Regions from separate parts of the Stenotrophomonas oleivorans genome, predicted to be linked through region 3. Evidence: predicted binding sites of a transcription regulator. Region 3 holds the regulator's gene; each other region holds the start of a gene.
The links. The regulator FliA, encoded in region 3, starts transcription of late flagellar genes. The targets are predictions, from matches to a motif close to TAAAGTTTNNCNNNCNNNGGCCGATAA.
Positions count from the first base shown of each region.

Region 1: a site for FliA is predicted at 4,341-4,367, ahead of MG068_RS15570 (methyl-accepting chemotaxis protein). Genes of this name have one in related genera too.
Region 2: a site for FliA is predicted at 5,029-5,055, ahead of MG068_RS18800 (methyl-accepting chemotaxis protein). Genes of this name have one in related genera too.

Region 1 is NZ_CP031167.1:3,326,667-3,333,098, forward strand. Features, by position in the region: gene MG068_RS15555 (AraC family transcriptional regulator) at 15-737, opposite strand; gene MG068_RS15560 (hypothetical protein) at 845-1,249, shown strand; gene MG068_RS15565 (hypothetical protein) at 1,327-2,124, shown strand; gene MG068_RS15570 (methyl-accepting chemotaxis protein) at 2,188-4,311, opposite strand; gene MG068_RS15575 (L,D-transpeptidase family protein) at 4,547-5,509, shown strand; gene MG068_RS15580 (M23 family metallopeptidase) at 5,514-6,188, shown strand; gene MG068_RS15585 (hypothetical protein) at 6,124-6,432, opposite strand, start outside.
Region 2 is NZ_CP031167.1:4,067,291-4,073,722, forward strand. Features, by position in the region: gene MG068_RS18795 (PepSY domain-containing protein) at 1-2,384, shown strand, start outside; gene MG068_RS18800 (methyl-accepting chemotaxis protein) at 2,463-5,000, opposite strand; gene MG068_RS18805 (hypothetical protein) at 5,370-5,933, shown strand; gene MG068_RS18810 (arylamine N-acetyltransferase family protein) at 5,989-6,432, shown strand, end outside.
Region 3 is NZ_CP031167.1:2,109,525-2,115,956, reverse strand. Features, by position in the region: gene MG068_RS09970 (MinD/ParA family ATP-binding protein) at 1-845, shown strand, start outside; gene MG068_RS09965 (RNA polymerase sigma factor FliA) at 842-1,585, shown strand; gene cheY (chemotaxis response regulator CheY) at 1,643-2,035, shown strand; gene MG068_RS09955 (protein phosphatase CheZ) at 2,035-2,640, shown strand; gene MG068_RS09950 (chemotaxis protein CheA) at 2,643-4,475, shown strand; gene MG068_RS09945 (flagellar motor protein) at 4,577-5,317, shown strand; gene motD (flagellar motor protein MotD) at 5,319-6,335, shown strand; gene MG068_RS09935 (ParA family protein) at 6,340-6,432, shown strand, end outside.

The sequences.
Region 1 (6,432 bases), 1.2 Mb from region 3:
GCGCAGCAGGCGGCTCAGGCCAGCGCCGGCTCGCCGACGTTGCCACCAATACGGGCCCGGTAGGCGCGCGGCGAGAAACCGGTTTCAGCCTTGAACTTGCGGGTAAAGGCGCTCTGGTCGCTGAAACCGCAGGCCTGGCCGATGCAGGCGATGCTGTCGTCACCGTGCAGCAGGTGCATGGCCATCTGGATCCGCAGCCGGGTCAGCACCTGCTGCGGGGTCATCTGGAACACCTTGCGGAAGCTGCGCTCCAGCTTCGACAGCGAGAAGCCGGTGATGTCCAGCAGGGTCTGCATGCGCACGTTCTCGGCGTAGTGCGCATTGAGGTGGGCCAGGGCCAGCCGCAGCTGCTCGTATTGGGTGCCCAGGCTGTCCTTCTGGCCGAGGTCGCGGGATATGCCGATCAGGCCCTCGATGGCCCCATCGACCACCAGCGGGCGCTTGCAGGTCAGGCACCAGCCCGGTTCACGGTTGGCGAACAGGTGGAGCTCCATCAGGTTCTCGATCACCTCACCGGACAGCACGCGGGCGTCCTGGTCGACGTAGTCCGCACTGAGGCCGGTCGGGTAGATCTCGGCCGCGGTACGTCCGATCACGTCCTTGCGCGCGCGCAGACCCAGCCGCCGCAGCATGGTCTGGTTGACGTGGGTGTAACGCCCCTGAAGGTCCTTGATGAAGAACAGCACATCCGGGATGGCGTCGAACAGGGCTTCGATGTCGGCGGGCTCGACTCGCATGCCACAAGCATAGCCGAGGCCCCTTGCCGGTGCGATCACCCTTGCGGGACTTGCGCTTAACGCCGCTAGGCCCACCGTGGGGGCCAGCCCCCACCGGAGAACAGGCCATGCCCCGCGGTGACAAGTCCGCCTATACCGAAAAGCAGAAGCGCCAGGCCGAGCACATCGAAGAGAGCGAGCGCGAGCGCGGTGCCAGCGAAAGCACCGCAGAGCGCATCGCCTGGGCCACTGTGAACAAGCAGGACGGCGGCGGCAAGCGCAGTGGCAGTGGGCGCGAGGTGGCGAAGAAGGTCACCACCAGGAAGGTGGCTGCCAAGAAGACTGCTACGAAGAAGGCGCCGGCCCGCAAGACGGCCACGAAGAAGGCAACAAAGAAGACGGTGGCGAAGAAGGCCACCACCCCTGCATCGCGTAGTGCTGCCGCGAAGAAAGCGGCGAAGACCCGTGCGGCGAGGAAGACCGCGCGAAAGGTGGCGGCGAAGAAAGCGGCACGTACCCGCGCCAGCAGCTGAGCCCGTCAATCGGGATTGCAGCCCGCAGATCAGCCATACTTCTCCAAGCCGCTGGACGCGGCAAAGGGGAATCATCCATGAATGTCCAATGCTCCGCAGCTTTGGCAGCCCTGCTATCGATGGCACCCGCTGCGCATGCGATCACCGCCTCTGACCCACCCCACGAATCCCGTCAGGCTGCGACCGCGACTGCGGACGCCGATATTGCGCGGATCGAATCTCTCGGCCGGTCATTGTTTGAACATGATCTTGCCGCCGAACGCGCAACCGACGCACTCGTAGCGAAGGGAATGCGCAAGGATGACCGCGTTGCTGGATGGGTCACCGAACAACGCGACAACCGCTATGTCGTCAGTATCCTCGGAGGTGACAGTAGCGTGCTGTATCGGGTAGTCACCGACGACAAGGGAACGCTTGCCGGTCCTGTACAGACCCTGTCGCCACCCGAGCCACTATCGCCTTATGAGGCCGGCGCGGCAGCTGCGCGTGCACTGGCATTGAGCAGCAAGTTTCAAGCGTGCTCGAAGAACTACAACACGGTCGTGCTACCGAACGTGGACGGCACGGCAAATGCCTGGAGTGTCTACCTGCTTCCCGGCACATTCGATCCTGCAGCGGTGCCTCTGGGGGGAAGCCATCGCGTGGAAATCGCGGATGAAAAGATCACTTCCAGCCGGCCTTACACCCTCTCCTGCATCACGCTGCAGCGTCCACCGCGGAAGGGTGCCATGATGGTGACCCACCTACTCGATCCAACGCCGACCGAGGTCCACGTTTACTGGAGTCTCTGGGCACGCGCGCCACTGTTCGTGAGTACGGCCAAGGACGTGATCTGGAAGATTGAGAACGGACATATCAGCAAAGTCGTGGACTGACATCCGGTCACACCATGGACGCCCATGGTGTGACCGGCACCACAACGCTTACCGCGCAGCAGCTCAGGCTGCGCGACGCGGCACAACCGAAGCTGTGTCGCCTTCCACCTTGAACACCGACACCGACGTGGTCAGTGCATGCGCCTGTTCTTCCAGTGCGCGGCTGGCGGCGGTGGCTTCTTCCACCAGCGCAGCGTTCTGCTGGGTCACCTGGTCCATCTGCACCACCACCTGGTTGACCTGCTCGATACCGGCGGCCTGTTCCTTGCTTGCCGCTGCGATGTCGCTCATCAGCTGGGTGGTGCGCGAACTTGCCTGTGCCACGCGGGCGATCGCGGCTTCCGATTCAACGGTCACTGCCAGGCCGCTCTTCACCTTCGCAGCGGCGTCTTCGATCAGCTCCTTGATCTCCTTGGCGGCGACACCGGCACGCTGCGCGAGCGTGCGCACTTCGCTGGCAACCACGGCAAAACCACGCCCCTGCTCACCTGCACGCGCCGCTTCCACCGCAGCATTCAGCGCCAGGATGTTGGTCTGGAACGCAATGCCGTCGATCACCGTGGAGATCTCCGAGATGCGTGCCGATGACTGATCGATCTCGCCCATCACCGATGCCATCTGTGCCATTGCCTGCTCGGTCTCGCGCACTGCGGCACCGGCGGCATGCGCTTCGCTGTCGGCCTGACGGGCCAGCTCGGCATTCTGGCGCACGGTGGAGGTCAGCTCCTCCATCGATGCTGCGGCCTCTTCCAGGTTGGCGGCCTGCTGCTCGGTGCGGCGCGACAGGTCGTTGTTGCCGGCGGCCAGTTCCTGCGCTGCGTTGTTGATGCTGTCGGCGGCCACCTGGATGCCCCGCACGATGCCGGTCAGCTGTGCGGTGGTGGTGTTGGCGTCGTCGCGCATGCGCGCGAACACACCGTCGTACTCGCCCTCCATGCGTGCGGTCAGGTCGCCGTGCGAGATTGCACGCAGGACGTCGGAGACGTCGGCGATGCTGGCCTGCGAACTGGCCATCATGCCGTTGAGGTGCTCGACCATCGCCTTGAACTGGTACTGGAACGCTGCGGCATCGCCACGCATGCTGAAATCACCGGCGCGTGCGGCGCGGGCCAGTTCATCGATCTGCGCGTTGATCGCCATCAGGCTCTGCTTCACTGCCGCCAGGGTGCGGGTTAGCGTTCCCTTCTCGCCCGGGTAATCCGGCAGGTCACGGCTGAGGTCGCCGATGGCGTAGCGCTGCATCACTTCAGCCATCAGCAGTTCCACCTGCACGTGCGATTCGACTAGGCTGTTGGTGGCCTGCACCATGCGGCCGAAGTCGCCGGGGAACGCCGTGACGTCCATGCGATAGCGGATCGCGCCGGCCTCATGCTGTTCGGCCATCTGCAGCTGTGCGCCGATCGCCGCCTGCACACTCTGCCGCACACTGGCCATCGCTTCGCCCAGCTGGGTCAGTTCATCGCGGCCACCAAGACGAAACTCCTGGTCCAACTGTCCCTTGGACAGGCGTTCGGCCAGGTTCACGGCGCGGGCCAGCGGGCCGGTCAGGCTGCGGCCGATCATCACCGAGGCACCGATGCCCACCAGCAGCGCGACACCGCCCAGCACCAGCAGCTGCAGCAGACTGCGCTCACCCAGACGAATCGCCTCGGCGGCGGCATCACGGCTTTCCTTCTCTTCGAAGTCCACGCCATCGGACAGCGCCTTGTTCCAGCCATTGGCCGCTTCCTGCACCGGCCCCAGGGTCAGCGCCACGGCGCCCGGGTAGTCGCCCTGCTCCATCAGTTCGCTGGTCTGCTTGTTGAGCGGGCGCGCAATGGCACGCTTGGCGGCGATGGTTTCGGCAATGGCCTTGCCGTCGGCGTCGCTGGGCAGCGCCTGGTAGGCGGTCCAGCTGGCCTCGTAGCGCTTCACCAGATCGGCGATGCGCTGCTCGTCGTGGCCGCGGTCTTCGCCCTGGCGGATCAGCATCTCGCGGCGCACCACCATCATCTGGTTGTTGGCATCGAGCATCTGCGACAGCAGGCGCACCTTGGCCACGCTGACATCGACCACCTGCTGCATCGCGCGCTTCTGCACGACACTGGCGGTGGCGCCGGTGGCCACCACGGCGGCAACCAGCAGCAGCAACAGGCCAAAGCCCAGCCCAAGACGCCAGGCAACCCTGACGTTCCTCAAGTAGTTCATGGGGGTATCCAAAACGGGGGGATGCGCCCTTATCGGCGGCCCGGCAGGCAATCTTGATCGCCGTCCGTCGACGGCGTCGGCCACCGTTCACCTTGGTGAGCCCCCTGCGCAGCAGCACCTGCGCGCTGGACACGGCTGCAATACCCATGGCTGCTCATGCGGGCATCAGATCCCTTTCACGGTGGCTCGGCGGCTGCTGCGGGCAAGGTGGTGGCGTGACCTGCTGGAGATCCCAATGCCCTTGCCCGTGTCCCGATCCACCCTGCTCGCTCTCTCGCTGCTGGCGTCGCCAGCCTTCGCGCAGGCGCCGCCGCCCCACTTGCCCGCACCCATTGCCGAAACGGCCGGACCGGATACCGCACCCCACTCCGCCCTGCACGCCCAGGTGCTGCTGGATCGCGCGAATTTCTCCCCTGGCCAGATCGATGGCGAAATGGGCAGCAACCAGCGACGCGCGGTGTCGGGTTTCCAGGCAGCGCATGGGCTGGACGTAACGGGCGAACTGGACGACACCACCTGGAAGGCCCTGCAGGCCGATACCGTTGGGCCGCTGGCCAGCTACACGCTGACTGCTGAGGATGTTGCCGGTCCGTTCCAGGCCACACCGAAAGGGCCCGCCGCCCAGGCCAAGCTCACATCGCTGGGCTACGGCAGTGTGGAAGAAGCCCTCGGCGAGCGCTTCCATGCCTCCCCTGAGCTGATGAAGGCGCTCAATCCCGGCGTGGACCTGACCAAGGCCGGCAGCCGCATCCAGGTACCCAACATCGCACTGGCCGCATTGCCGAAGGCGGCGAAGATCGTGGTCGACAAATCCGACTCCACGCTGCAGCTGCTGGATGCGCAGGGCAAGGTGATCGCACAGGTGCCGGTGTCGTCGGGCAGCCAGCACGACCCGTTACCGATCGGCGAATGGAAGATCCTGGGCGTTTACCGCGACCCGCCGTTCCACTACAACCCGAAACTGTTCTGGGATGCCCGCAAGGGCGAAAAGAAGGCCACCCTGCCACCGGGTCCGAACAATCCGGTCGGGCGGGTCTGGATCGATCTGTCCAAGCCGCATTACGGCCTGCATGGCACGCCCGAACCCGGCCATGTGGGCAAGACCGAATCGCATGGCTGCGTGCGCATGACCAACTGGGATGCGCTGCGCGTGGCCGATGCCGTGGATACCTCGGTACCCGTGGTGATGCAGGAGTGAGCCGATGCGCCTTTCGCAACTGATCGTGCTGGGCGTTCTGCTGGGGCTGGGTGCAGGCTGGTGGCTGCACCGCGATGCGGGTGATCCGGTACCCGCCCCGCTGCCGCAAGCGCAATCGGCACTGGCAGCGGCGCCGGCGAAGGAATCTGTAGCGACACCCGCAACAGCCCCACCCGCCAACACCGCGCCGTCGGCCGCGCAGACTGCGGATGCACCATCCGGTCTGCTGCTGCCGGTGCAGGGTATCCAGGCGTCCCAGCTGCGCGATACCTTCACCGATGCCCGCAGCGAGGGACGCGTGCACGATGCCATCGACATCATGGCCGATGCCGGTACGCCGGTGCTGGCGGTGGCCGATGGAACGGTTGAAAAACTGTTCGACAGCGAGCGCGGCGGCTTGACGATTTACCAGTTCGAGCCCAGCGGGCGCTGGTGCTACTACTACGCGCATCTGCAGCGCTACGCCGATGGCCTGGCGGAGAAGCAGGTGATCAAGCGCGGAGAGGTGATCGGTTACGTGGGCAGCACCGGTAACGCCAGCACCGAGGCCCCGCACCTGCACTTTGAGGTGCACCTGCTGGGTCCGGAAAAACAGTGGTGGAAGGGAGAGTCGATCAATCCGTATCCGCTGTTGAAACAGGCGGCTTCGACGCCTGACGCTGCCAGTGCCGCAAGGTGATGGTGAATACCACCAGCGCAGCGCCCGGAATCAGCAGGAACAACGCCGCCACCTTCCAGAAGAAGAACGGCCACAGCCACGCGTAGTCCAGGTCGGTCAGCTTCAGTACGTCCATCGGTGGCAGCAGTTCCACCGAGGCCGCGCGCCCCGCCAGCGCGGGCTCGACCGCCAGAACAGTCACCCGCAGCCACGAGCGCCCGCGCGGCAGCGCATCCCCCCGGCCATAACCGAAGTACGAGGCGGC
Region 2 (6,432 bases), 2.0 Mb from region 3:
AGATCGCCGAGCACCATGCCGACGGCCAGCTTCCGCTTGAACTCAGCGAACTGGTGCCGCTGCTGCAGGCCGGCAGTGATCGCCCCCTGCAACGCCTGCGCGTGGATGCCACCGGGCAACGGCCCTCGGTGGCGCGCTTCGCCGGCGGCAAGGAACACTGGGTCTACTTCGATCCGTACACCGGCGAGCGCTTCAGCGCCCTGCGCGGGCAGGCGTTGTTCGATTTCGTCGAGGACCTGCATCGCCACCTCGCCGCCGGCGAGCGCGGCAAATGGATCACCGGCAGTTGTGCCATCGCGCTGCTGTTCTTCACCCTGTCCGGGCTCTACCTGCGCTGGCCGCGGCGCTGGTGGCACTGGCGCAGCTGGCTGGCGGTGGAATGGAAACGCAGCGGCCGTGGCTTCCTGTGGAGCCTGCACTCGGTGGTCGGCACCTGGGTGCTGTTGATCTACCTGATGAGTGCGCTGACCGGCCTGTGGTGGTCGTTCGACTGGTATCGCAGTGCCGCCAACACCCTGCTGGGCGTCGCACCGGCCGCCAGGCACAAGGTCGCCACCGACGCCGCCCTGAACCTGGAACGCATCGAAGCCACGCTGTACGCACTGCCCGGCGTGCGCACCGGCTACATCGACCTGCGCCTGCCGGAGAAGCCGGGGCAGGCACTGAACGTGCGGGTGATGGCCGGTGATCCGTCGCAGCGCGGCGGCCAGCATGACCGCGCGCATGATCTGCTGCAGCTGGACCCAGGCACGGGGGCCACGCTCGATGCCCGCCCCTATGCGCGCCAGGGCGCCGGCGCGCAGCTGGCCACCAGCGTGTTCGCGCTGCACTCGGGCAGCTACTTCGGCGTGCCCGGGCGTGTCGTGGTGATGCTCAGCAGCCTGGGCATGAGCCTGTTCTTCATCACCGGCTGGATGCTCTACCTGGACCGCCGCCGCAGCCAGCGCGCCGCGCGTGACCTGCGCCAGTCGCTGCCAGCAACGCCTGCCGATGGCGGTGGTACGCCGTGGCTGGTGGTGCATGCCAGCCAGAGTGGACTGGGAGAACAACTGGCATGGCGGGCCGCCGCGCAGCTGCAGGCGTCCGGTCATGCGGTGCAGGTGCTGCCACTGGCCCGCGTTGATGCCGCGCAGCTGGCACGCACCGCGCAGGTGCTGTGGGTACTGAGCACCTTCGGCGACGGCGAGCCACCGGATGCGGCGCGAGGCGCTGCACGACGGCTGATGGCACAGACACTCGACCTGTCAGGCCTGCAGTTTGGACTGCTGGCGCTGGGTGACCGACAGTACCCGCACTACTGCGGCTTCGGTCGCCAGGTTGATGGCTGGCTGCTCGGCAACGGCGCGCGCCCGTTGTTCGACCGCGTCGAAGTCGATGCCGCCTCGGTAGCGGCCTTGCGCCAATGGCAGCTGCAGCTGGGCGCGCTGACCGGCATCGTCACCGATGACAGCGTACTGCCGGCGGCCACGCAGATGCATGAGTGGCGGCTGCTCGGCCGCGACCGGCTCAATCCGGGCAGCATCGGTGGTGCCATCTGGCGCATCCGTCTTGCGCCACCGGCCGACGTGCAGTGGCAGGCGGGCGACATCCTGCATATCGCGCCGCGGCACAACGCACGGCACGCCAGCGCCGTGTTGAAGGCACATGGGTTGGATCCGCTGCAGCCGCTGCTGGTGGACGGCCACCCACGCACCCTGCTGGCGCTGGCCAGTGAACGCGAGCTGCCCGAGGCCGACGCCGCGCTGGCGGTGCAGGATGCCTGCCTGTGGCTGTCCGGATTGCCAACGCTGCCCGGACGCGAATACTCCATCGCCTCCTCCACGAGTGATGAAGTGGTGGAACTGGTGGTGCGCCTGGTGCATGACCTGTCGGGTCGAGCCGGGCTGGGCTCGGGCTGGCTGGCGCTGCATGCCCCGGTCGGAGCCAGCATCGTGGCCCGTGTGCATCGCAACCCCGGTTTCCATCGCATTGGCGGTGTGCCGATGGTGCTGATCGGCAATGGCACCGGCATCGCGGGTCTGCGCAGCCTGTTGCGCGAAGCTGCCCATGCAGGCGAGCACGGGCACTGGCTGCTGTTCGGTGAGCGCCAGCGCGTGCACGACTTCCTGTTCGCCGACGAGATCGAAGCGTGGCAGGCCGATGGCCATCTCGCGCGGGTGGACCTGGCGTTCTCGCGCGATGGTGAGGGTGGCTACGTGCAGGATCGCCTGGGTGCTGCCGTCGATGCGCTGCGCGAGTGGATGCAGCGCGGTGCGGTGATCCACGTGTGCGGCTCGCTGCAGGGCATGGCCGAAGGCGTGGACCAGGTGCTGCGCGCCGCGCTGGGCGATGAGGTTGTGGAAACGCTGCTGGAGACCGGGCGCTACCGGCGCGACGTGTACTGAGCCACAAGGGTAGTGCCGGCCGCTGGCCGGCATGATCATCGACGGTGCCGGCCAGCGGCCGGCACTACCGGAGCGGGATCAGGCCGCAGCGCGCGCCTGTGGCATCGACTGCAGACGGAACGCGCCCACGGCTTCTGCCAGGGCATGTACCTGCGCCTGCATCTGCGCGGTCGAGGCCCCCGCCTCTTCCACCAGACTGGCGTTGCGCTGGGTACTGGCCTCCATCTGCACGATGGTCTGGTTCACCTGGGCGATGCCGGCATGCTGGTCCTGCGACGCGCTGCGGATCCCGGCCAGCAGATCCGCCAGCTGCTGCACGCTGCCGACAATCTCGCCCATCGTGGTGCCGGCCTGTTCGGCCTGCTGGTTGCCCTGGCCCACACGCGCCACCGAATCCTCGATCAATCCCTTGATCTGCTTGGCCGCCTCCGCGCTGCGCTGAGCCAGCAGGCGCACTTCGGCAGCCACGACGGCGAAGCTGCGGCCCTGCTCTCCGGCACGCGCCGCTTCCACCGCCGCGTTGAGCGCGAGAATGTTGGTCTGGAAGGCGATGCCATCAATCAGCTGGGTGATGTCACCGATCCGCCGTGAGGCTTCGCTGATGCCATGCATGGTTGCCACCACCTGGCCGACCGCCTCGCCGCCGCGCTGGGCCACTGCCGCCGCGCCCTTGACCAGCGCATCCGCACGGCCCGCGGCATCGGCATTGCGGCCAACAGTGTCGGTCAGCTCGTGCATCGACGCTGCCGTCTCTTCCAGGTTGGCCGCCTGCTGTTCGGTACGCTGCGACAGATCATGGTGACCGGCGACGATCTCACCAACACCGGTGTCGAGGCTGGACGTGGCCTGCTGGATGCGGGTGACGATGCGGCCCAGTTGCGCGACGGTGGCGTTGGCATCATCGCGCATGCGCGCGAACACGCCCTGCAGTTCACCTTCCATGCGCACGCTGAGGTCACCGCGGGCCAGCGCGGCCAGAAGCGCCTGCAGATCGCCAAGGTTGGTCTCGAAGGTGGTCAACAGGCGATTGATGCTGGTCGACAGCGTACGCACAAAGCCCTGCTTCCCCTCCAGCGCGATGCGACCGTGCAGGTCACCGTGCGCGGCCGCGTCGACCAGGGCTGCCACTTCGGTTTCCAGCAGGGTTTCCAGCGCGCGACTGCGCCATTCCACCGCCACGCCGAGGAAATGCTCCTCGTCGACAATGGGATTGGCGATCAGCTGATAGCGGACACCGCAATGGTCGATCTCGCGTTCTTCGCGTTGTCGCACGCCGGCCAGGCTTACCAGTGCCGGATGAAGGCGCACCGCATCGCTCCCCACCAGATCTTCAACCTGGAGTTCAAGCTGCTCCAGCAGCGCCGGATTGGCGTACGCCACCAGGCCTTCGGCATCGACCACCATCAGCCCGGTCTGCGCACTGTCCAGCGCCTGGCGCACCCGGGTGTTGCCGCGCGCCACAGCACGTTCGGTCTCGATGCGCGCGCGCAGGCGCTGCTGCATGTCGACCAGGCGCTGGGCAAGCTGGCCGATCTCATCGTTGGCGTTGTAGACGCGCAGGGTGGTGTCGAGGCGGTCGTCGGCGATGTCGCTGGCGAAACGCAGGGTGTCCTGGATCGGCTGGCGCACCGCACGCAGCACCAGCACCAGGCTGGTGATCAGCACACCGGCCACCAGCAGCAGGGTCAATGCGAACAGCACGCTCATCGTGCGCGCGCCGGCCTGCTGGCGCGCCTGCGCCCTGGCCAGCGCTGCCACCTGCGCCTGCTGGAAAGCGGCAAGCGCCGGCGCTACGCCCGCGGCGGTATCCAGCAGCGACTGCGCTTCCACATCCAGGCCGACGCGGGCAGCGGTATACCCCAGCAGGGCGCCTTGATAGCCCTCCATCCCGGTGCGCAGGGCGTCCTGCGCATCCGCGGGCAGGCCCGCCAGCGCGAGGTCGAACGGCAGCTTTTCCTCGCTGGCGCGGTCGGCGTGGGTGGAATCACCGTCGAGCAGCAGCAGGGCCTCCTGCCTTCGCATCTTCTGCAGGGACAGCGCCAGCGACGGCCGCTGCAGCGCATCCACCTGCGCCTGCAGGGTTTCGGCGGCCTGCTGCAGCTGTGCAGCGAGGCCGGCCTCACCGCGGCCCATCTCGTCGACCCGTTCGAACAGGGCGGCGACACCCTGCGAGAACGCGTCGGCCGATTCAGTCAGCACCTGCAGCGCCATGCGCCGGCCGGCGTCCATCGGCATCGCGCGAAGCGCCTGCAGGTCAGCCTGCAGGGCCTTCTGTGTTGCCAGCAACTGGCTGCGGTCAGCATCATCGAAACTGCGTGCATACTGGGTCTGCAGGCGGCGCGCTTCGGCCACCCGCGTGGACAGGCTGGCAGCCAGATCGCTGCCGCGCTGGTAGCTGGCCTGGCTGCGCGCGGCCAGGGCGTTGGCATGGCCAGTCCAGGCGTAGACAGCGGCGATCGCCACCAGCCCCAGGCCACAGACCCACAGGGTCGCCTTGAGCTTGTTGGCCACGCTGAGCCGGTGTGGTTGCAGCCACAGCAGCAGGCCGGGGGACGCCGAGCGCAACGTGGCAAGACGCGTGCGCAGGGACCGGAGGTGGGGGACAACGGCCGACATGACAGACTCCAGGCGGAAGGACGCACCTGTATCGGCCGTATGCGAAGAAACTTTAGGTCTAATTTTCTTCTTCGCGGATCCAATCTCGCTTCTTGTACCGGCAACAAGCGACGATGCGATGACAGAGAACACCTCCATTTCTCATCTCCTGAGAATCCCGACTGATAGAGCTACGTTTCACACAACTACCTTGGAGCAACTGCAGCCATGCTTAGCAGCACGGTACTGAATCAGATTCAGACGCTTGGCATCCCTGTCGGGATCGGTACTGTCATAGTTGTCCTCGCAACTATCGTGCGCTGGTTCTTCGGACCTCCTATGGACAGTTTCCACCGCTGGAGAGAGTCAAAGCATCGGGATCGCGAGTACTTGCTGAAGATCGCGGATCATTCAGAGGATGATCTGGAAGCATGCTGGGTAAAGGAGTCCACGTTGCAGGAGGCATTTCGAGGGCGCTATGGCCTCCTGGTCGGGCGCGAGGAGCGCCGGGCCTACTTCAACCTCATGCGCTGCTACTCGCCAAGCATAAAATGGCGCCATATCAGGGGCATAAGCACACTGGCACGACGCAGCATGGATGGCGCCGGCATTGAATTTCACATGCCCAAGCGAGAGCGCCGCTGGCGATACGCTGCCGCTGCTACTGGCATGATCTTCTATCTGTTCGGCAGCGTGCTTTGGGTTGAAGGCCTGCTTTCCGCCATGCATGGCTCTTGGGCGGGAATTGTTCTGGGGGTTCCGGTCGCAGTAATGGGCGCTTTCACAACGCGCGTATCCCTGTTCCCTCTGCAGAGCTACGACGCAGTTGGAAAAGTTATCCAGCCTAATGAGCGTAATGAGTTTCTTTTGATTCCGATCCCCGAGGCAAAGAAGCCAGAGCCCTCCTCTCTCAAGCCGGCGCCAATTGACGCTATTCCGCGCCACCGCGCTTGACCTCAACCCCGGTTGGGGGAGCACAGTGGACATCCCCTCCCCGCCCGGTGCCCCCATGACGACGCTCGATGTCCCCCGCTACCTGCAGCGCCTGCAGCTGGATGCGCCGCCACCGCGGACCCTGGCCGGCCTGACCCTGCTGCAGCAGCGCCACAACGCACTGCTGCCCTTCGAAACCCTCAGCTGCCTGCTGCGCGACGCGGTGCCGATCGACCTGGACAGCGTGCAGCGCAAGCTGCTTGACGAGCGCCGCGGTGGTTACTGCTTCGAACTCAATGGCGGGTTGCTGGCGCTGCTGCAGGCCTTGGGCTTCGATGCCCAGCCATTGAGCGCGCGCGTACTGCTGGCCGCCCAGGACGGCGAATTGACCGCGCGTACCCATCTGCTGCTGCGCGTGCACGTGGACGGCGATGACTGGCTGGTGGATGCCGGTTTTGGCAGCCTGACCCCGACCGTACCGCTGCGCCTGCATGACCCGCAGCCGCAGGCCACCCCGCAC
Region 3 (6,432 bases):
TGTCGGCCACCCGCAGCGAGCCGCTCGGCCCTGTGCGCACCATTGCGGTCACTGGCGGCAAGGGCGGCGTGGGCAAGACGAATGTGTCGGCCAACCTGGCCGTGGCGCTGGCTGGCATGGGCAAGCGCACGCTGCTGCTGGACGCCGACCTCGGCCTGGCCAACATCGACGTGATCCTGGGCCTGAACCCCACCTTTACGCTGGCCGACCTGGTCGCCGGCCGCTGCACGCTGGATGACGTCATCGTCGAAGGCCCGAACGGCGTGCTGGTGGTCCCGGCCGCATCCGGCCGCCGCCACATGGCCGAGCTGGCCCCGGCCGAGCACGTTGGCCTGGTCAACGTGTTCTCCGAACTGGAGCGCGAGCTGGACATCATGGTGGTGGACACTGCCGCGGGCATCACCGATGGCGTGCTGACCTTCTGCCAGGCCGCACAGGACACCGTGGTGGTGGTCTGTGACGAGCCGGCCTCGATCACCGACGCCTACGCACTGATCAAGGTGCTGTCGCGCGAGCGTGGCGTGGACCGCATCCAGGTGGTGGCCAACATGGTGCGCGACCCCAACGAGGGCCGCGTGCTGTACGAGAAGCTGACCCGCGTCTGCGAGAAGTTCCTTGCCGATGTCTCGCTGAACTACCTGGGCTGCGTGCCGCAGGACGATTGGCTGCGCCTGTCGGTGCAGCGCCAGCAGCCGGTGGTGAAGGCCTATCCGTCCAGCCCGGCGGCGCTGGCGATCACCGAGATCGCGCGCCGTACCGCGCGCTGGCAGGCGCCGACCGAACCGCGTGGCGGCGTCGAGTTCTTCCTCGAACGCATCCTCAAGCAGCGTGGGGTGACGGCATGAAAGGCGCAGCCCAGTACAGGGAAGTGCAGCGCTCGGCGGCGAACGAAGTCATCGCCCAGCATTCGGACCTGGTGCGGCGCATCGCCCACCACCTGGCCGCGCGCCTGCCGGCCAGCGTCGAGGTCGATGACCTGATCCAGGCCGGCATGATGGGACTGATCGAAGCCTCGCGCAGCTATGACGCCGACCAGGGTGCTTCTTTCGAGACCTACGCCTCGATCCGCATCCGTGGTTCGATGATCGACGAGATCCGCCGTGGTGACTGGGTCCCGCGCTCGGTGCACCGCCGTGCACGTGATGCCGCCGCCACCATCCGCCGCCTGGAGCAGAGCAGTGGCCGTGCCGCCAGCGCCACTGAAGTGGCCGCCGCGATGGAGATGCCGCTGCCCGAGTACCTGCGGCTGATGGAAGACGCTGCACGTGGCCAGGTGCTGAGCCTGGAATCGCGCATCGAGGACCAGGGCGAGCTGGACACCGTCGCCCAAGGCGGGCCGACCCCGCAGCAGGTACTGGAGCGCGGTGAGTTCGGTCGCGAGCTGGGCAAGGCCATCGGCCACCTGCCCGAGCGCGAACAACTGGTGCTCTCGCTGTACTACGAGCAGGAACTGAACCTGAAGGAGATCGGCGCAGTGCTCGGCGTGAGCGAGTCGCGGGTCTGCCAGATCCACGGCCAGGCGGTACTGCGCCTGCGTGGCCGGCTGAAGCTGTTCGAGGCTGCCGACGCAGGCCTCGAAGAATGAACATCCCCGAGGCGGCTGCCCCCGGCCGTCCGGAATGAACAACAAAGGAATTCTGCTTTGAACAAGAACATGCGCATCCTGATCGTCGACGACTTCTCGACCATGCGTCGAATCGTCAAGAACCTGCTGGGCGATCTGGGCTTCACTAATACCGCCGAAGCCGAGGACGGGCATGCCGCGCTGTCGCTGCTGCAGAGCCAGCCGTTCGATTTCGTGGTCACCGACTGGAACATGCCGGTGATGACCGGCATCGAGCTGCTCAAGGCGATCCGTGCCGATGCCAAGCTGAAGACCCTGCCGGTGCTGATGGTCACGGCAGAAGCCAAGCGCGAGCAGATCATCGAAGCCGCCCAGAGCGGTGTGAACGGCTACATCATCAAGCCGTTCACCGCGCAGACGCTGGAAGAGAAGCTCGGCAAGATCTTCGAACGCCTGGCGGCCAGCGCCTGATGGATACCACGGTCGACAAGAACGCCCTCGCCCTGCGCCTGCAGGAGGCCCTGGACGCGCTCGAATCCGGTGACGAGGCCGCCTGGCGGCAGCGCATCGACGGGCTGGTCGCGCTGCGCACGCAGCCGATGATGAGCGGCCTCTCGCGGCTGGCCCGCGAGCTGGGACAGGCGCTGGGCGAACTGCCGACCGTGCCGAGCGAAGCCGGCGAACTGGACGACGCCTGCGCGCGACTGGACCACGTGGTGGCGATGACCGAACAGGCCACGCACCGCACCCTGGACCTGGCCGAGGAATGCCGCAGCCTGACCGAACAGCTGCGCGCTGAAGGCCTGCAGCCGGGCCAGGACGCGCAGCTCGAGCGCATCCGCCACAACCTGACCGAGATCGCCCTGACCCAGAGCTACCAGGACCTGACCGGGCAGATCATCCGTCGCGTGGTCGGCATCGTCCGCCGCGTGCACGAAGGCTTCGGCGCGCTCGGCCTGCCGCCGGAACAGCATCGCACCGACCCGGAACTGGCCGGGCCGGCACTGAAGGGACTGGACCGCCACGCGGTCTCGCAGAACGACGCCGACGACCTGTTGTCGGATCTGGGGCTGTAAGCATGAGCGCGGTATCCGACGACATCACTGCCGATTTCATCATCGAGGCGCAGGAGATCCTGGATCGCCTCGGCGAACAGCTGGTGTCGCTGGAGCAGGCACCGCAGGACAGCGACCAGCTCAACGCGGTGTTCCGCGGCTACCACACGCTCAAGGGCGGCGCCGGCTTCCTCGGCGTCACCGCCATGGTAGAGCTGTGCCATGCCGCTGAAGAGGCGCTGGGCGCCGCACGTGCCGGCCAGGCCGTGCTGCAGGCCCACCACTTCGACGCGGCCCAGCAATCGCTGGACTACCTGCAGTCGATGCTGGACGCGGTTTCCTCCGGCACCGAGCCGGGCTATGCGCCGCCGGACCTGATCGCACAGTTCGACGTGCACGGCGGTGCCGTGGCTGCACCCGCCGCCGCAGCAGCACCCACCGCGGGTGGCAGCGACCTGATCACCGACGACGAATTCGAGGCGCTGCTCGACCAGCTGCATGGTGGCAACGCGCCGACCGCGGTCGCGCCAGCGAAGAAGGCCGACGACGGACTGATCAGCGAAGACGAGTTCGAAGCCCTGCTCGACCAGCTGCACGGTGGCGCCGCACCGGGCACCAAGCCTGCGGCCGTGGTGGCACCGGCACCGATCGCAGCGCCGCGCCCGGTCGCCGCACCGGCACCGGTGGCGAAGCCGGCCGCCAAGCCGCTGGCCGAGGCCGAACATACCGTGCGCGTGGACACCAAGCGCCTGGACGCGATCGTCAACCTGATCGGCGAACTGGTGCTGTCACGCAATCGGCTCAAGACCCTGCGTGCACGCCTGCGCGATGAAGAGCTGGACCGCGCCGTGTCCACGCTGGATATCGCCACCGCCCGCCTGCAGTCGGCAGTGATGCGCACCCGCATGCAGCCGGTGGGCAAGGTGTTCTCGCGCTTCCCCAAGGTTGCCCGCGACGTCGCCCGCTCGCTGAAGAAGGAAGTGGACCTGGAACTGATCGGCGCCGAGACCGAGCTCGACCGCAACCTGGTCGAAGCGCTGGCCGACCCGCTGGTGCACCTGGTCCGCAACGCCATCGACCATGGCGTGGAAATGCCCGACCTGCGCGAGGCACAGGGCAAGCCACGGATGGGCCATGTGCGCCTGTCCGCACAGCAGGAAGGCGACTACGTCAGCATCGAGGTGCAGGACGATGGCGCCGGCATCGACCCGGAAAAGCTGCGTGCCAAGGCGCGCGAGAAGGGCCTGATCGATCCGGAAGCCGCCGCGCGCCTGAGCAGCGAGGAGTGCCTGCACCTGGTGTTCCTGCCCGGCTTCTCGACCAAGCAGCAGGTCACCGACATCTCCGGTCGTGGCGTCGGCATGGACGTGGTGCAGTCACGCATCCGCGAACTGAGCGGCCAGATCCAGATCCAGTCGGAGCTGGGCCGTGGCAGCCGCTTCCTGATCCGCGTGCCGCTGACCCTGGCGATCCTGCCGACCCTGCTGGTGCAGGCCGGCGAGGACGTCTATGCGCTGCCGCTGGCCCGCGTGATGGAAGTGCTGCACGCGCCGCGCACCTCGCTGGGCTGGTTCGATGGCCGTGCCGTGCTCGACCGCCGCTCGCACACGCTGCCGCTGGTCGATCTGCGCCAGTGGCTGGATGTGACACCGGCCGCCTCGCCCCTGCTGACCATCGTGGTGCTGCAGGCTGGCGAAGCGCGCTTCGGGCTGGTCGTGGACCAGGTACGCGGGCGTGAGGAAGTGGTCATCAAGCCGCTGCCGAAAGCGCTGCGCGGCCTGCGCGGTTATGCCGGTGCAACCTTGATCGGCGATGGTCGCATGGCGCTGATCCTGGACGTGGACGGGCTGCGATGAACCCCGCCGGGCCATGCCCGGCGCCCCGAAAACTGTGACTACCGTCTGTACGCGATCTACCGGTGTCTCAAGTCCCATTCATACACGCCGATACCGGAACCATGGATAGACTCAGCCTCATTGGACTCTTTCTCGCCCTGGCCTCGCTGGTCGGCGGCAGCATCCTCAAGGGCGCCGGCCTGGCGTCGTTGTGGTCGCCTGCGGCGTTCGTGATCGTCATCGTCGGCACCGTCGCCGCGATCCTGCTGCACACCTCGCCGGCGGTGTTCAAGCATGCCTTCAAGATCGTGCGCTGGGTCGTGCGCCCGCCGCACAGCGATCGCCGCGAACTGATCCAGCAGATCGTCGAGTGGAGCAACATCGCCCGCCGCCAGGGCCTGCTGGGCCTGGAATCGCAGGTGGAAGCACAGCAGGACCCGTTCCTGCGCAAGGGCCTGCAGCTGCTGGTGGACGGCGTCGAACCCGAATCGATGCGGCACATGCTGGAAATCGAACTGGGCAGCCAGGAACACCAGGACCAGGCCGGTGCCAAGGTCTTCGAAGCGATGGGCATCTATGCACCGACGCTGGGCATCATCGGTGCCGTGCTTGGCCTGATCGCGGTGATGAAGAACCTGGCCGACCCGAGCAAGCTCGGCCATGGCATCGCCGCAGCGTTCACCGCCACCATCTACGGCATCGCTTCGGCCAACCTGCTGTTCCTGCCGGTGGCCGCCAAGCTCAAGAGTGTGATCTCGCACAACACCCGCGACCGCGAAATGGTCATTGAAGGCCTGATCTCGATCGCCCAGGGCGAAAACCCGCGCAACATCGAAACCAACCTCTCCGGCTTCCTGCACTGACATGGCCCGCCGCAAGCACCACGAAGAGCACGCCAACCACGAAGCATGGGCGATCCCCTATGCCGACCTGATGACGCTGCTGCTCGCCTTCTTCGTGGTCATGTACGCGATTTCCTCGGTGAACGAAGGCAAGTACCGGATCATGGCCGACGCGCTGACCGATGCCTTCGGGGGCGCGCCGCGCACGATCAATCCGGTACAGGTCGGCAACAAGCAGGTGCAGGGTGGCGGCTGGGACAGCCCCTCGGTGATCAAGTCCGGCACCAAGATCGGGCCCTCGGCGCCTGCGCCGTCGCACGACCCGACCCTGCTGCCGTCGATGACCTCGCAGATGCGCATGCCTGTTTCGGTGCACAACCAGGAGCAGATCGCGCGCGCCGAGCGCCAGCTCAACAGCATCGCCGACCGCCTGACCGCCGCGCTCGCGCCGCTGATCGACCGCGGCATGATCAGCGTGCGCCGCACCGAGCTGTGGATCGAAGTCGAGATCAACAGCGACATCCTGTTCCCCACCGGCTCGGCGGCGCTGGACGTGCATGCGCGGCAGACCCTGGCCAGCCTGGCCGAGGTCCTGCGCGACGTGCCCAACAGCGTGCGCGTGGAAGGCCACACCGACAACGTGCCGATCGCCACCGCCACCTTCCCGTCGAACTGGGAACTGTCGGCCGGGCGCGCGGCCAGCGTGGTGCACCTGTTCGCCGACCAGGGCGTGCAGCCGTCGCGGCTGGCGATGGTCGGCTACGGCCAGTTCCGCCCGCGCGAAGAGAACGACAGCGCACAGGGCCGCAACCGCAACCGCCGGGTGATGGTCATCATCCTGGCCGACACCTCGCACTCGGTGGACCCACTCGGCCAGCGCCTGAACGCAGCCACCGGCGCCACCCGGAACACCGATACCGAACAAGCCGCGGCAACTCCGGCTACCGCCCCCACCTCCCCCATCGCACCGGTGAAGTTGCCGCCGGTGCCGGCTGGCAGCCGCGTCGGCGCCGCCGTTCCCCCGGCAATGAAGGAGTAATCCGATGCGCATCTGGGCAGTCGCCAACCAGAAGGGCGGAGTCGGCAAGACCACCACCACCCTCGCCCTCGGCCGCGGACTGGCCGCACTTGGCCAT